DNA from 2 places in the Pseudomonas sp. FW305-3-2-15-E-TSA4 genome. Region 2 is predicted to be linked to the other one. Evidence: predicted binding sites of a transcription regulator. Region 2 holds the regulator's gene; the other holds the start of a gene.

Region 1 (8,198 bases), on a different contig from region 2:
CGAGCTGCTGGTGACCATTCTGGCGCTGGCCAAACTCGGCGCGGTCAGTGCGCTGCTCAATACTTCGCAAACCCGCGACACACTGATTCACAGCGTAAATCTGGTGGCGCCGGTGGCGATTGTCCTCGGTGAGGAATTGCAGCCGGCGTTTGCCGCGATCCGCGAGCAGGTGTCGATCCCGGCGCAGCGCACCTGGTTTATCGCCGACCGTGACACCTATAGCCACCCAGGCATTGCGCCCGAGGGCTACGTCAATCTGATCAGTGCCAGTGCTGACGCCTGCACTGAAAACCCGCCCAGCAGCGGCGAAGTGTTCTTCGACGATCCGTGCTTCTACATCTACACCTCCGGCACCACCGGCCTGCCCAAGGCCGGGGTGTTCAAGCACGGCCGCTGGATGCGCAGCTCGGCCAGCTTCGGCATGATCGCCCTGAACATGACCCCCGACGATGTCGTCTATTGCACCTTGCCGCTGTACCACGCCACCGGCCTTTGTGTGTGCTGGGGCTCGGCGATCAACGGCGCTTCCGGGTTCGCGATCCGTCGCAAGTTCAGCGCCAGTCAGTTCTGGCCGGACGTGCGTCGCTACAACGCGACCACCCTCGGCTATGTCGGCGAATTGTGCCGTTATCTGGTCGATCAACCGCCCAGCGCCGATGACAGCCGTCACGCGGTGCGCAAGATGATCGGCAACGGCTTGCGTCCCGGCGCCTGGGCCGAGTTCAAGACCCGGTTTGCCGTCGAGCACATCTGCGAGCTGTACGCGGCGAGCGACGGTAATATCGGCTTCAGCAACATTCTCAACTTCGACAACACCATTGGTTTTTCGCTGATGGCCTGGGAGCTGGTGGCGTACGACCACGACAGCGGGCAGCCGTTGCGCAGCGCCGACGGCTTCATGCGCAAGGTCGGCAAGGGCGAACAGGGCTTGCTGCTGGCGCGGATCGACGAAAAAGCCCCGCTGGACGGTTACACCGATCCGCAGAAAACCGCCAAGGTGGTGTTGCACGATGTGTTCAGCAAGGGCGACCGCTTCTTCAACACCGGCGACCTGCTGCGCAATATTGGCTTCGGCCACGCGCAGTTCGTCGATCGACTCGGCGACACCTATCGCTGGAAGGGTGAAAACGTTTCGACCACCGAGGTGGAAAACCTGCTACTGCAACACCCGCACATTTCCGAAGCGGTGGCCTACGGCGTGGAAGTGCGCAACACCAACGGTCGCGCCGGGATGGCCGCAATCACGCCCGCCGAATCCCTCGCGACCCTGGATTTCGCCGAATTGCTCGCATTCGCCCGTCAGCGCATGCCGGCCTATGCGGTGCCGCTGTTTCTGCGGGTGAAGGTGAAAATGGAAACCACCGGGACTTTCAAATACCAAAAGACCCGATTGAAAAACGAGGGCTTCGACCCCGGCCAGACAGGTGATGATCCGATTTACGCGTGGCTGCCTGGCACCCAGACTTACGTGCAAGTGACGGACGAAATTCTGGCCGATATTCATCAAGGCAAATACCGCTATTGAGATTGGCTATGGCCTGACTTGAGAAAAAGGGGGTGACAGCTATCGTCGCGCTCGGGAAACTGTCGGCTTTGCGAATAACCGAAAGTGGAGTTGCCCTATGTCTGACCAGAGCCGCCAGATGACCCCTGAAGAAGCTGCCGAATTCACCGAGCAGGTTTTCAACAAGGCGCGCGAAGGTGATGCGCTGATGCTTGATCGGCTGATCAGCGCCGGTTTGCCGGTGAACCTGAAAAACAGCAAGGGCGACACCCTGCTGATGCTCGCCAGTTACTATGGCCACGTCGACGCCGTGCAGGTGCTGCTCAAGCACAAGGCCGACCCGGAAATGCGCAACGGCAACGGCCAGAGCCCGATTGCCGGCGCCGCGTTCAAGGGCGATCTGGCGGTGGTCAAGGCGCTGGTGGAAGCGGGCGCCGAGATCGAAGGCTCGTCGTTCGATGGCCGCACCGCGCTGATGATGGCGGCGATGTTCAACCGCGTGGAAATCGTCGATTACCTGATCAGCAAGGGCGCCGACCCGCAAGCCAAGGATGCCAATGGCGTCACCGCGCTGGACGCGGCCCGCACCATGGGCGCGGTCGATACCACGGCGCAGTTGGAAAAACTGCTGGCCTGATAAGGTCAAAAGATCGCAGCCTGCGACAGCTCCTACAGGTCTCACATTCGTTCGCCAAATGGGCGCGGAACTTGTAGGAGCTGCCGCAGGCTGCGATCTTTTGCTTTGTGCGCTATCCTCCGCGCCCTCGAATTCAACCTTCCACAGGATCCGCCCTCATGAAAGCCGCACTCGTTGAACTCATCAGCAAAATCAGCTCCGGCTGCATGGGCGAGGACGAGATCCTGAACGTGGGGGACGAAGCGGCGCGGGCCTACGCTGATGCCGACGCCTTTCTGGCAGCCAACCCGGACATCAACTACGACGACACCTTCCCGATCCCGCTGGGCGAGTGGGTGGTGGTCGGCAGCCTGCCGGAAACCGTGCTGTTCCAGGCTGATACCTACGTTGACCTGTTCGCGCAGATCGTCGCCTCGTTCGGCCCGGGCGTCGATTTCAACCTCAAGCCCAAGCAACTGGCCAAGACCGAAGCGCTGACCGCGTTGAACCGTATCCAGGTGCAGATGAGCAGCCTGAACAAGGAAAACGGCGGTTACACGCTGATGAACTTCAGCCAGTTGCTCGACGACGAGCTGCAAGTGGTGCTGGTCTACGGCAACGACGTGCCACGGGTGCTGGAGCTGTGCGCTGAAGTCGGCATCGCTGCCGCGCCTTCGCTGGAAGCGCTGAAAGTCGCCGTTCACGTCTGAACGCAATAAAAGGGAACCCTGCGCGCGACCGTCTATCCTAAAAGTGCATGCCACTATTCTGGAGCGACACCATGGGTTCCACGTTCAACGGTCTGATTGGCCTGATCATTCTCGCCCTCGATATCTGGGCGATCATCAACGTACTGAAAAGCGGCGCCGAGACCGGGATGAAAATCCTCTGGGTTCTGCTGATCATCCTCCTGCCAGTACTTGGCCTGATCATCTGGGCGATCGCCGGGCCACGGGGCAATGTGCGGGTCTGACGCTTTCCCGAAAACACGCTGATCCCCTGTGGGAGCGGGCTTGCTCGCGAAGGCGATTGTTCAGTCGAAACACAGGTTGAATGACACTCCGCTTTCGCGAGCAAGCCCGCTCCCACATTGGTCTTGCGATACCTCCAGAGTGTGCTCTGTCGGAGGAAGGTTCGACCTGTCATCTTCGGCAACGTAGAATGCGCGCCTTTCCCGGGCAATCGTCCCCCACGATTGGCGCCCGCGCATTCATCGGAGCACTTGACCATGACCGTCACCAAAACCAGCGAGTACCTGGAAACCCTCTACGAAGGCTACGGCCAGCGTTTTCGCATGGAAAAACTGCTGCACGAAGTGCGCACCGAACACCAGCACCTGGTGATTTTCCAGAACCCGCGCATGGGCCGGGTGATGGCGCTGGACGGCGTGATCCAGACCACCGAAGCCGATGAATTCATCTACCACGAAATGCTCACCCACGTGCCGATCCTCGCCCACGGCACTGCCAAACGCGTGCTGATCATCGGCGGCGGCGACGGCGGCATGCTGCGCGAAGTGACCAAGCACGCCAGCGTCGAGCACATCACCATGGTCGAGATCGACGGCACCGTGGTCGACATGTGCAAGGAATTCCTGCCGAACCACTCCAAGGGCGCCTACGACGACCCACGGCTGAACCTGGTGATCGACGACGGCATGCGTTTCGTCGCCACCACCACGGAAAAATTCGACGTGATCATCTCTGACTCCACCGACCCGATCGGCCCGGGCGAAGTGCTGTTCTCGGAGAACTTCTATCAGGCCTGCCACCGTTGCCTGAACGAAGGCGGGATCCTCGTGACTCAGAACGGCACGCCGTTCATGCAGATCGACGAAGTCAAAACCACTGCCGGTCGCCTGCGCAGCCTGTTCCCGGACTGGCACTTCTATCAGGCGGCCGTGCCGACCTACATCGGCGGTTCGATGACCTTCGCCTGGGGCTCGACCAACCCGGCCTACCGCAAACTGAGCCGTGAAACCCTGCAACAGCGCTTCATCGGCAGCGGCATCGTCACCCGCTACTACAACCCGGAAATCCACATCGGCGCATTCGCGCTGCCGCAGTACGTGTTGCAGGCGATCAACAAGCCAAGCAACGACTGACGCACTATTCCCGGATCGGTGATAGATCCCCTGTGGTGAGGGGATTTATCCCCGATCGGCTGCGCAGCAGTCGTAAAATCGGCAGACGCGTTGGAACTGACACTATGCGTTCGCTGAATTCAGGGACGCTTCGCGCCCATCGGGGATGAATCCCCTCGCCACACAAGCCTGTTTCCCCATCGGTTAATTTTTTTTCATGTTCGTCTGCTGCAATCCTTTTGAACGATCAATCTCGCCAAAAGTCGAGATAGAAGTAAGCCCATTTGCGGGTTTGATCGAGGAGGCACCGATGCAAAAGTGGAAAGTCACTTTCGTGGACGATCATGGTGAAATTGTCGATGAGGTGTTCGAGCGCGCGGAATGCCCCAGCGACGACGAGGCTGCACGCCTGATCAAGGAACGGCTCCTGCCGGTGGCCGCCGAACTGGATATGAACGATCTTGAAGGGCGCACCACCGATGCTGGCGTGAAAAGCCTGAAAACCCAGAACAGCATCGAAATCCGCAGTATCACGCCAATCTGAAATTCTTCCTGTCACTTGAAGCACCAGGCCTTGGCAGCAGCTCTATCTTGGGGCTACTCTGCAAGCGAGATCAGCGAAACAATCGCTAAGGTCTGGTCTTGTCAGCTACATGCTTGTTTCCCGCGTGCAACCACGTTGCCGAAGTACTTTGGCCTGTAAGGCCCGGGGCGGGAATACGGAAAGTCTATCCATCTATCCGAGGGGGACGATTCATGAGCACAGCCTATCAAGAAGACATCAGCAGCAATGTTCTGCGCCGCATGAAAGAAGGCGGTTTCGACTTTTCCCGGTTCCATCCCATCGAGTTCTACGCCATTTTCCCGGATGAGGAGCGGGCGCGCAGGGCGGCAGGCAAATTTCGTGGTGAATCCATCAATGCCCAGGTCAGTGCGCGCGACGATGGCGCCTGGTCGCTGGAACTGAGCAAAGTGATGTACGCAACCTATGACGACATTGGCGATTTCGAGCAGGGCTTCTCTGCCGTGGTCGAGCCGCTGGGCGGCATCATCGAGGGCTGGGGCGTCAAGCAGGAGGTGCGTAACCGCCATCGTCTGAACTGATCTCTGGTTTCAGGTATTGAGCAACGGCTGACCTTCGGGTTGGCCGTTGTCGTTTCTGGCCGCCGAATAGCCCGTGGCAAAACCCTGAAACAAGAATCCCGGGCAAAAAAAAGCCACCGGAGAGGGCGGCTAAAGGGAAGACCGATAAGTAGAGGAAACCGGTCAGGGTTACGGCCTGCGGGGACTGCGCGGGCAGTCCGGATCAGTGGAGCTGAAACCTTCACCGGGGAAGTTTTCAGCGAATGCGCCGATTATCCGCAGCTCGGTGCGAGCGGTGAAATCAACTCTGACTATTCTGGTGATAGGCGATGCAATGCGTCGCAATGAAGCGGGGGCAATCCGGTTGGGGCCATTGCCGCACAGGAATGGTGCGGTGCTTGCGGCGTGATTATCCAACCGATTGAAATCAAAGCGTTTATGCCGATGGCACGGGCCTTGCGAAGGCCTGTAGGTCCGGGTGACAAGGAGTACGGCATGATCCGCACCTATTTTGATGAAATGTACGATGCCGGCGGCCAGGTCCGCCCGCATTACCGGGAGTTCGCCCGCTGGCTGGCCGACACGCCTGACGAGTTGCTGGCACAGCGGCGACGCGAGGCCGATCTGCTGTTCCACCGGGCCGGCATCACCTTCACGCTCTATGGGGACGAGCAGGGTACCGAGCGCCTGATTCCGTTCGACACCATTCCGCGCAGCATTCCCGCCAGCGAGTGGCGGATCGTCGAGCGCGGCTGCATCCAGCGGGTCAAGGCGTTGAACATGTTCCTCGCCGACCTTTATCACGAGCAGCGCATCATCAAGGCCGGGATTATCCCTGCCGAACAGGTGCTGGCCAACGAGCAGTACCAGTTGGCGATGCAGGGCCTGGATCTGCACCGCGACATCTATTCGCACATCTCCGGCGTCGACCTTGTGCGCGACGGCGATGGCACTTACTACGTGCTCGAAGACAACCTGCGTACTCCGAGCGGCGTCAGCTACATGCTCGAAGATCGAAAAATGATGATGCGTCTGTTCCCGGAGCTGTTCGCCGCCCAGCGCATCGCGCCCATCGACCACTACCCGAATCTGTTGCTCGACACCCTGAAGAGCTCCAGCCCGATTGACGACCCGAGCGTGGTGGTGCTGACGCCGGGGCGCTTCAACAGTGCGTTCTTCGAACACGCTTTCCTGGCGCGGGAAATGGGCGTTGAACTGGTGGAGGGCGCCGACCTGTTCGTGCGTGACGACAAGGTGTACATGCGCACCACCGACGGGCCAAAAGCGGTGGACGTGATCTACCGCCGTCTCGACGACGCGTTCCTCGATCCGCTGGCATTCAACCCCGACTCGATGCTCGGTGTACCGGGGCTGCTGTCGTCCTATCGCTCGGGCAATGTAGTGCTGGCCAATGCCATCGGCACTGGGGTGGCGGATGACAAATCGGTGTACCCGTTTGTCACCGAGATGATCCGTTTCTACCTCGATGAAGAACCGATCCTGAAGAACGTGCCGACCTGGCAGTGCCGCAACCCCTCGGAACTTTCCCACGTGCTGGCCAATCTTCCGGATCTGGTGGTCAAGGAGACCCAGGGCTCCGGCGGTTACGGAATGCTGGTGGGGCCGGCGTCAACCACGGCGCAGATCGATGCGTTCCGTGAGCGGATCAAGGCCAAGCCCCACGCGTACATTGCGCAGCCGACGCTGTCGCTGTCGACCTGTCCGACCTTTGTCGAAAACGGCATTGCGCCGCGTCATATCGACCTGCGTCCGTTTGTATTGTCTGGCCGCGAAACCCGGGTCGTGCCCGGCGGTTTGACCCGTGTCGCCCTGCGTGAAGGCTCCCTGGTGGTGAACTCCTCCCAGGGCGGCGGCACCAAGGACACCTGGGTGGTCGAGGATTGAAGGAAGCTTGCCATGTTAAGTAGAACTGCCTCGGATCTGTACTGGATGTCGCGTTACCTGGAGCGGGCGGAAAACCTCGCACGGATGCTCGATATCAGCTATTCGCTGTCGCTGATGCCGCAGGACGGTCGCGGCGACGGTTTGCACGAACTGGCGATGCCGCTGTTGATCACCGGCACCCTCGACGATTACCTGGAGCGTCACGGCGAACTGCATGCCGAACGCCTGTTGCATTTCTTCGCCCTGGACGCGGCCAACCCGGCGAGCATCTACAGCTGCCTCGGCGCAGCGCGAGCCAGTGCGCATGCGGTGCGCGGGCGTATCACCGCGGACATGTGGGAGAACATCAACGCTACCTGGCTGGAAATTCGCGGCATTGCCGAGCAGGGCCTCAGTCGTTACGGCATGAGCCGTTTCTGCGAGTGGATCAAGGAGCGCTCGCACCTGTTCCGTGGCGCGTCCTACGGCACGATCATGCGCAACGATGCGTTCCGCTTCATTCGTCTGGGGACGTTCATCGAGCGTGCGGACAACACGCTGCGCCTGCTCGATGCGCGCTATGAAATGGCCGGCGATCAGGCCGAGGCCGTCAGTGACGGTACGGCGCACGCCTATTACCAGTGGAGTGCACTGTTGCGAGCGCTGTCATCGTTCGAGGCCTACACCGAGATCTACCGCGACGCCCCCGGCGCCCGGCATGTCGCCGAGCTGCTGCTGTTGCGCGCCGATGTGCCGCGCTCACTGCGCGCCTGCACCGAGGAAATCGACCAGATCCTCGCCCAGTTGCCCGGCGCCAATGGCCGTCCGGCACAACGCCTTGCTGCCGAAATGGACGCGCGTCTGCGCTACACCGGTATCAACGAAATCCTCGCCGAAGGCCTGCACGCCTGGCTCACCGAATTCATCCCGCTGGTGCGCCAGTTGGGCAACGCGATTCACAGTTCATACCTGGAGGCTGCATGAGACTTTCCATAAGCCACGAGACCACCTATCACTATGAAGATCAG
Region 2 (8,198 bases):
GAATACATCAACGCGTTCTACAACGTGATCAACTGGCCGGAAGTTGCTGCGCGCTACCAGGCTGCACTGGTTTAAGTCTTCTATAAAAACAATCCAGGGCTGACTATGGGCACTGAAACACTGGCGATTGGCGGTGGACGCATGTTTCGTTACGCGGTCGGGTCGCTGTTGCTGCTGGCCGGCATAACCTTGCTGGCGGCGCACGGGCTGGAATGGCTGGATCTGCAGCCGCGATTGTCACGCGCATTGCAGGGCGGCGCGATCTGCGCCCTCGGCACGGCGCTCGGCGCGGTGCCGGTGCTGGTGATCCGGCGTATGCCGCAGAGGCTCAGCGATACGCTACTGGGTTTCGGCGCCGGCGTGATGCTGGCGGCGACCGCGTTTTCGCTGATCGTGCCGGGCATCGCTGCTGCCGAAAGTCTGGGCCTGACACCGTTGGCCGCCAGCGGGCTGATTTGCTTCGGCATCATGCTCGGTGCGTTCGGTTTGTATCTGGTGGATCTGAAACTGTCCGGCGCCTCACCGGAAATGCTCGTCGGTACCCCCGAGCACCCGGTGATTCCGCCGCGCATCTGGCTGTTCGTCTTCGCCATCATTGCTCACAACATCCCGGAAGGCATGGCGGTGGGGGTGTCCGCTGGCGGCGGCATGCCGGATGCCGACAGTCTGGCGATGGGCATCGCCTTGCAGGATGTGCCAGAGGGATTGGTGATTGCGCTGGTACTGGCGGGGGCAGGAATGTCGCGGGTCAAGGCATTCTTGATCGGTGCGGCTTCAGGGTTGGTCGAGCCGGTGTTTGCACTGCTCTGTGCCTGGCTGGTCAGTCTGGCGGAGCTGTTATTGCCGTTGGGGCTGGCGCTGGCGGCGGGGGCGATGTTGCTGGTGGTGACGCACGAAGTCATTCCGGAATCGCGCCGCAATGGTCATGACAAGCTGGCCAGTCTTGGCTTGCTGATCGGGTTTTGTCTGATGATGGTGATGGATACGGCGTTGGGTTGAATATCAAAAGATCGCAGCCTGCGGCAGCTGTTGCCAAGGCTGCGATCTTCGGTGCTGGGCTGTCAGCCCCCTTCATCGAAGTAGTTGTTGATCAGCTCCACCAAAGCAACCATGGCCTCCTCAGCCTGTTCGCCTTCGGTGCTCAAATGGATCTTGGTGCCCTTGCCGGCCGCGAGCATCATCATCGCCATGATGCTTTTGCCGTCTACTGCTGTCTCGGGTGTGCGACCGACTCTTATCGTGGTCTCCGGAAACTTGCCGGCCACGCCGACGAATTTGGCCGATGCCCGGGCATGCAGACCCAATTTGTTGATGATTTCGATTTCACGAGCAGGCATCGCGGTGTGAATCCTTTAAGTGAGGTCGCGGTGGCGAACCTGGACGTTCTTCAGGGTTTTCTGCAGGGCCTGACCCAGGCGTTCGGTCAGGTAAACGGAGCGGTGATGCCCGCCGGTGCAGCCAATGGCAATGGTGACGTAGGCGCGGTTGCTCGCGGCAAAACGTGGCAGCCATTTGTACAGGTAGCCGTAGATGTCCTGGAACATCTCCTCAACCTCCGGTTGTGCAGCCAGGTACTCGGCGACCGGTGCGTCGAGACCCGATTGTGTACGCAGTTCCGGTTTCCAGTAAGGATTGGGCAGGCAGCGCACATCGAACACCAGATCCGCGTCCACCGGCATGCCGCGCTTGAAGCCGAACGACTCGACCAGAAACGCCGTGCCCGGCTCCGGCTGGTTCAGCAGTCGCAGCTTGATGGTGTCACGCAACTGGTACAGATTCAGATTGGTGGTGTTGACCTTGAGGTCGGCCAGATCGGCGATCGGGCCGAGCAGGGCGGTCTCGTCGTTGATTGCCTCGGCCAGTGAGCGGTTGGCGGTGCTCAGCGGGTGGCGACGGCGGGTTTCCGAGAAGCGTTTGAGCAAGGTTTCTTCGTCGGCATCCAGATACAGCACATCACACTGGATGTGTCGGGCGCGGACTTCTTCGAGCAACTCGGGGAAGCGCGACAGGTGGCTCGGCAGATTGCGTGCATCGATCGACACGGCCACCAGCGGCTGAGCCAGCTCGGTATGAATCAGGGCGCGTTCGGCGAGTTCCGGCAGCAGACCGGCCGGCAGGTTGTCGATGCAGTAGTAGCCGTTGTCCTCAAGGACATTCAGGGCGGTACTTTTACCCGAGCCGGAGCGGCCGCTGACGATGATCAAGCGCATGATTAATGACCGTTCTGCTCGCTCAGGACGACCTGATACAAGGCTTCGTTGCTCGGTGCGCTGCGCAGTTTTTCGCGCACTTCCTTGCGATCGAGCATGCTGGCGATCTGGCGCAGTAATTCCAGGTGGGCATCGGTGGCCGCTTCCGGGACCAGCAGTACAAACAGCAGGTCGACCGGTGCGCCGTCGATGGCATCGAAATCGATGGGGGCATCAAGGTGCATCAATGCGCTGATAGGCGCTTCGCAGCCTTTGAGGCGGCAGTGCGGAATGGCGATGCCGTTGCCGAAACCGGTGGATCCGAGTTTCTCACGGGCTACCAGGCTCTCGAAAACATCCTGCATGGCCAGATCCGGCACTTCTTTATGGATGAGGTTGGCAATCTGTTCGAGGGCTTTCTTTTTACTGCCGCCCGGCACGTTCACCAGGGAACGGCCGGGGGTCAGGATACTTTCAAGTCGGATCATGGGTTGGGAGTGTTAACGACCTGTCGCGCCCTGGAGGAGGCTCTGGGTCTTTTCCTTATGCTTTTTGAGTTGGCGATCCAGCTTGTCGGTCAGTGAGTCGATCGCAGCGTACATGTCGGTATCTTCTGCGTTGGCGACCACTTCGCTGCCGGGTATATGCAAGGTGGCTTCGATTTTCTGCTTGAGCTTTTCGACGCACATCGTGACTTGCACGTTGGTGATCTTGTCGAAATGGCGCTCCAATCGTTCGAGTTTCTCGTTGATGTAGGTGCGCAGAGGTTCGGTCACTTCCAGTTGGTGTCCACTGATGTTGACTTGCATACAGCTTCTCCTTCGTTGCCAGTGCATAAAGCGGCAGGCCGAAGAGCCTGCCACTGGAACGCTGTAACGTGGCTTACATCAACCGCTTGCGTTCGCTCGAAGGCGCGATCCCGAGGGATTCGCGGTACTTGGCGACGGTGCGGCGAGCCACCTGAATGCCTTGTGCCTCCAGTAAACCAGCGATCTTGCTGTCACTCAACGGCTTTTTCTGATTTTCCGCCGCAACCAGTTTTTTGATGATCGCGCGGATCGCCGTCGACGAGCATTCACCGCCTTCGGAGGTGCTGACGTGGCTTGAGAAAAAGTATTTCAGTTCATAAATACCGCGCGGGGTATGCATGAATTTCTGCGTGGTGACCCGGGAAATCGTCGATTCGTGCATGCCGACCGCCTCGGCGATGTCATGCAGGACCAACGGTTTCATGGCTTCATCGCCATACTCCAGGAAGCCGCGCTGATGCTCGACGATCTGGGTGGCCACCTTCATCAGGGTTTCGTTGCGGCTTTGCAGGCTCTTGATGAACCAGCGTGCCTCTTGCAACTGGTTGCGCATGAAGGTGTTGTCGGCGCTGGTGTCGGCGCGACGGACGAAACCGGCGTACTGCGCGTTAACCCGCAGACGGGGCACTGACTCCTGATTCAGCTCGACCAGCCAGCGTTCGTTATCCTTGCGCACAATGACGTCGGGCACCACGTACTCGGCTTCGGTCGATTCGATCTGCGAGCCCGGACGCGGATTGAGGCTTTGCACCAGTTCGATGACCTGACGCAACTCGTCTTCCTTGAGCTTCATACGCCGCATCAACTGGCTGTAGTCGCGACTGCCGAGCAGATCGATGTAATCGCTGACCAGACGTTTGGCTTCGTTGAGCCACGGGGTCTTGGCCGGGAGCTGACGCAGTTGCAGCAGCAGGCATTCGCCGAGGTTGCGCGCCCCGATACCGGCCGGTTCGAACTGCTGAATGCGGTGCAGAACGGCTTCGATCTCGTCCAGCTCGATGTCGAGCTCCGGATCAAAGGCGTCGAGAATTTCTTCGAGGGTTTCGTCGAGGTAGCCCTGATTGTTGATGCAATCGATCAGGGTCACGGCGATCAGGCGGTCGGTGTCGGACATCGGCGCCAGGTTCAATTGCCACAGCAGATGGCTTTGCAGGCTTTCGCCGGCGGACGTGCGGGTGGTGAAGTCCCACTCGTCGTCATCGCTGCTGGGCAGGCTGCTGGCGCTGGTCTGGTAGACGTCTTCCCAGGCGGTATCAACGGGCAGTTCGTTAGGAATGCGCTCGTTCCATTCGCCATCTTCCAGATTGTCCACCGTCGGGGCGGCTTCCTGATAGGACGGTTCCTGAATGTCGGTGTTGGGTTTTTGTTCGGCGTTGTCGGCCAAAGGATCGGTATTGTCGAAGTCGTCGCCTTCTTCCTGGCGTTCGAGCATCGGATTGGATTCCAGGGCCTCCTGGATTTCCTGTTGCAGGTCCAGGGTCGACAATTGGAGCAGGCGGATGGCCTGTTGCAGCTGCGGTGTCATCGTCAGCTGCTGGCCCATTCTCAAGACTAGCGATGGTTTCATGGCAGGGGCTTAACACCTTATTCGCCGGCGCGCATGCGCCATCCACTACAGGGCGCCGGAGCGCCAAACTTAAGCAAATTATATGCCTGAAACTGTCGTGTTTGCCTAGAGCGCTGTAACAATAAAAGCGTATAAAACTTTGTTGACGCATCGCGTCGGAGCACGGTGAACATCTTTGAGGCGTCGTGTCTGCCTAGAGCGCTGTAACAATAAAAGCGTATAAAAGCCTGCTTCATCGATACAGCACCCGGAGGCTGGCCAAGTGCCTTGGTGCTTACAGGCGGAACTCGTGGCCCAGATACACTTCCTTCACCAGATCGTTGGCAAGGATGGTCGCCGCATCGCCTTCCGCGATCAGTTGACCGTCGTTGACGATGTAGGCGGTTTCGCAGATATCCAGGGTCTCACGCACGTTGTGGTCGGTGATAAGAACACCGATGCCCTTGGCCTTGAGGTGATGGATGATCTGCTTGATGTCGCCGACCGAAATCGGGTCGACACCGGCGAACGGTTCGTCGAGCAGGATGAATTTCGGTGCGGTCGCCAGGGCGCGGGCGATTTCCACCCGGCGGCGTTCACCACCGGACAGGCTCATGCCGAGGTTGTCGCGGATGTGGCTGATGTGGAATTCCTGCAGCAGGCTTTCCAGTTCCTTGCGACGACCGGCCTTGTCGAGTTCCGTGCGGGTTTCGAGGATGGCCATGATGTTATCGGCCACCGACAATTTGCGGAAGATCGACGCTTCTTGCGGCAGATAGCCGATACCTGCCTTGGCACGGCCGTGCATCGGCTGATGGCTGACGTCCAGATCATCGATCAGTACGCGACCCTGATCGGCCTGCACCAGACCGACGATCATGTAGAAGCAGGTGGTCTTGCCGGCGCCGTTCGGGCCGAGCAGGCCAACGATCTGGCCGCTGTCGATCGACAGGCTGACGTCGCGCACAACCTGGCGGCTTTTATAGGCCTTGGCCAGGTGTTGAGCTTTCAGAGTTGCCATTACTGGGTTTTCTCGTCGGTTTTCTTCTTCGGCTGGATCACCATGTCGATACGCGGACGCGCTTCGGTGACTTTGCTGCCGGTAGCGCGACCGGCACTGGCCAGTTTCTTCACCGTGTCATAGACGATTTTCTCGCCCTGAGTGGTGTTGTTGTCCTTGTCGACAACCTTGGCCTTGTCGATCAGCACGACGCGGTTTTGCGCGGCGTGGTACTGAATCGTCACGCCCCAGCCCTGAACAGGCTTGGCGTCACCCTGGGTTTGCAGTTGCTCGAAGTAGGCAAGGTTGCCCACCGAGGTCACCACGTCGATATCGCCGGTCGGAGTACGGGTGATGGTCACCGTATTGCCCTTAACGATCATTGAGCCCTGGGTGATGATCACATCACCTTTATAGGTGGCGATGCCGTTCTTGTCGTCCAGCTGGGCGTCGTCGGCCTGAATGCGGATAGGTTGCTGCTGATCGTTCGGCAGAGCCCAGGCGCTCACGCTTCCCAGTGCTGCGCCCAGACTGAGCAAAATAGGGAGGGTTTTAACGAGCCTCATACTGTCCTCTTACGTTCGATTGCAGGTGTATCCTGCTTTCCTTCAAATACGCCTTCATTCCCACGCCAGTCGATACACCGCCAGCGCCGTCGATTCTAACGGGTTGCTCGGTCTGCGCATATTGCTGCTGAGGGAACACCGTCATGCGTGTGCTGGTGATCAGGGTGTCGCGTTTCTTTTCATCGGTGCGCTTGATGCGTACCGAGTCGATCAATTCTACCTGCGTTCCGTCCGGATTCACTTCGCCGCGTTCGCTGGTCACGTGCCACGGAAACTCGGTGCCGCGATACATGTTGAGGTCGGGTTTGGTAACCAGAGTCACATCCGTCGCTTTCAGGTGTTCGGCCTTGTCCGACGTCATTTCGTACTGCACTTTGCCGTCCGGCAGATATTGCAGGGTATGCGTATTGGTGGCGTACCAGTCGATAGCGGTGTCTTCGACCTTGACCACGGGCTTGTCGAGGAAGCGTTCCGGGCTGATGTTCCAGTAGCCGACCGCCGCAAACATGGCAGCGATGCAGCCGAACAGCAGGAAGTTGCGAAATTTTTTGCTAAACATGATTTGGCTCACAGGTACGCGGCGTTGGCCGCATCGAGGCGGCCCTGGGCGCGCAGGATCAATTCGCAGAATTCACGAGCGGCACCTTCGCCACCGCGGGCCCGAGTGACGCCATGGGCGTGTTCGCGCACGAAGTCGGCAGCATTGGCAACGGCCATGCCCAGGCCTACGCGGCGGATCACCGGCAAGTCAGGCAGGTCGTCACCCAGGTAGGCGACCTGTTCATAGCTTAGGCCCAGTTGCGCCAGCAGGCCGTCCAGAACCACCAATTTGTCTTCGCGACCCTGAAACAGGTGCGGGATACCGAGGTTCTTTGCCCGGCGTTCAACCACCGGGGTCTTGCGGCCACTGATGATGGCGGTCTCGACACCGGCATTCATCAGCATCTTGATGCCCTGGCCGTCGAGGGTGTTGAAGGTCTTGAATTCGCTGCCGTCTTCGAGGAAGTACAGGCGCCCGTCGGTGAGGACGCCGTCGACGTCGAACACCGCCAGTTTGATCGTTTTGCCGCGTTGCAGCAGATCGGTGGTCATTACATCACTCCTGCACGCAGCAGATCGGAGAGGTTGAAGGCGCCGATCGGCCGATCTTCTTCGTCCACGACAACCAGTGCGTTGATTCGGTGGTCTTCCATGATTTTCAGGGCTTCGGCGGCGAGCATCTCGGGCCGTGCGGTCTTGCCGTGTGCGGTCATGACCTGGTCGATGGTGGCGCTGCGGATGTCGATGCTGCGGTCCAGCGTGCGGCGCAAATCGCCGTCGGTGAAGATTCCGGCCAGTTTGCCATCGGCTTCAACGATCGCGGTCATGCCCAGACCCTTGCGGGTCATTTCCATGAGCGCGTCCTTGAGCAGGGTGCCGCGCTGCACTTGCGGCAGCTCTTGCCCGGCATGCATGACGTTTTCCACTTTCAGCAGCAGGCGTCGACCCAGAGCGCCGCCCGGGTGTGAAAAGGCAAAATCTTCGGCGGTGAAACCACGCGCTTCCAGCAGCGCGACGGCCAGGGCATCGCCCATGACCAGCGCGGCGGTGGTCGAGGAAGTCGGTGCCAGGTTCAGCGGGCAGGCTTCGTGTTCGACATGAACGTTGAGATTGACTTCGGCAGCTTTGGCCAGCGGCGACTGCGGATTGCCGGTGAGACTGATCAACTGGATGCCGAGGCGCTTGATCAATGGCAGCAGGGTGACGATTTCGTTGGTCGAGCCGGAGTTGGAGAGGGCGAGGATCACGTCGTCGCGGGTGATCATGCCCATGTCGCCATGGCTGGCTTCGGCCGGGTGGACGAAAAATGCCGGGGTGCCGGTGCTGGCCAGGGTCGCGGCAATCTTGTTGCCGACGTGCCCGGATTTGCCCATGCCGACCACGACCACACGGCCTTTGCTGGCCAGAATCATCTCGCAAGCGCGTACGAAATCGGCGTCGATATGGGGCAACAAGCCTTGTACGGCTTCCACTTCGAGGCGGATGGTGCGTTGTGCCGATTGAATCAGGTCGCTGGATTGGCTCATGTCAGAAATCGTATAGCCCGAT

What was found. Region 2 encodes sigma-54, which starts transcription at its own class of promoters, with help from an activator protein. Its sites were predicted from a motif close to ANTGGCATNNANNTTGCTNT; they were not measured.
Region 1: the regulator sigma-54 is predicted to act here: its motif matches at 5,730-5,749, upstream of AC3WMV_RS14790 (circularly permuted type 2 ATP-grasp protein).

Annotation. Positions count from the first base shown of each region.
Region 1 covers NZ_JBYSZP010000009.1:228,011-236,208, reverse strand. Annotated here, with positions in the region: gene AC3WMV_RS14825 (long-chain-acyl-CoA synthetase) at 1-1,525, shown strand, start outside; gene AC3WMV_RS14820 (ankyrin repeat domain-containing protein) at 1,623-2,141, shown strand; gene AC3WMV_RS14815 (hypothetical protein) at 2,300-2,830, shown strand; gene AC3WMV_RS14810 (PLDc N-terminal domain-containing protein) at 2,902-3,093, shown strand; gene speE (polyamine aminopropyltransferase) at 3,349-4,224, shown strand; gene AC3WMV_RS14800 (hypothetical protein) at 4,514-4,747, shown strand; gene AC3WMV_RS14795 (ribonuclease E inhibitor RraB) at 4,960-5,307, shown strand; gene AC3WMV_RS14790 (circularly permuted type 2 ATP-grasp protein) at 5,782-7,191, shown strand; gene AC3WMV_RS14785 (alpha-E domain-containing protein) at 7,204-8,154, shown strand; gene AC3WMV_RS14780 (transglutaminase family protein) at 8,151-8,198, shown strand, end outside.
Region 2 covers NZ_JBYSZP010000001.1:31,135-39,332, forward strand. Annotated here, with positions in the region: gene AC3WMV_RS00140 (superoxide dismutase) at 1-75, shown strand, start outside; gene AC3WMV_RS00145 (ZIP family metal transporter) at 106-999, shown strand; gene AC3WMV_RS00150 (HPr family phosphocarrier protein) at 1,062-1,337, opposite strand; gene rapZ (RNase adapter RapZ) at 1,353-2,210, opposite strand; gene ptsN (PTS IIA-like nitrogen regulatory protein PtsN) at 2,213-2,677, opposite strand; gene hpf (ribosome hibernation-promoting factor, HPF/YfiA family) at 2,690-2,998, opposite strand; gene AC3WMV_RS00170 (RNA polymerase factor sigma-54) at 3,072-4,565, opposite strand; gene lptB (LPS export ABC transporter ATP-binding protein) at 4,840-5,565, opposite strand; gene lptA (lipopolysaccharide transport periplasmic protein LptA) at 5,565-6,110, opposite strand; gene lptC (LPS export ABC transporter periplasmic protein LptC) at 6,097-6,669, opposite strand; gene AC3WMV_RS00190 (KdsC family phosphatase) at 6,678-7,202, opposite strand; gene AC3WMV_RS00195 (KpsF/GutQ family sugar-phosphate isomerase) at 7,202-8,176, opposite strand.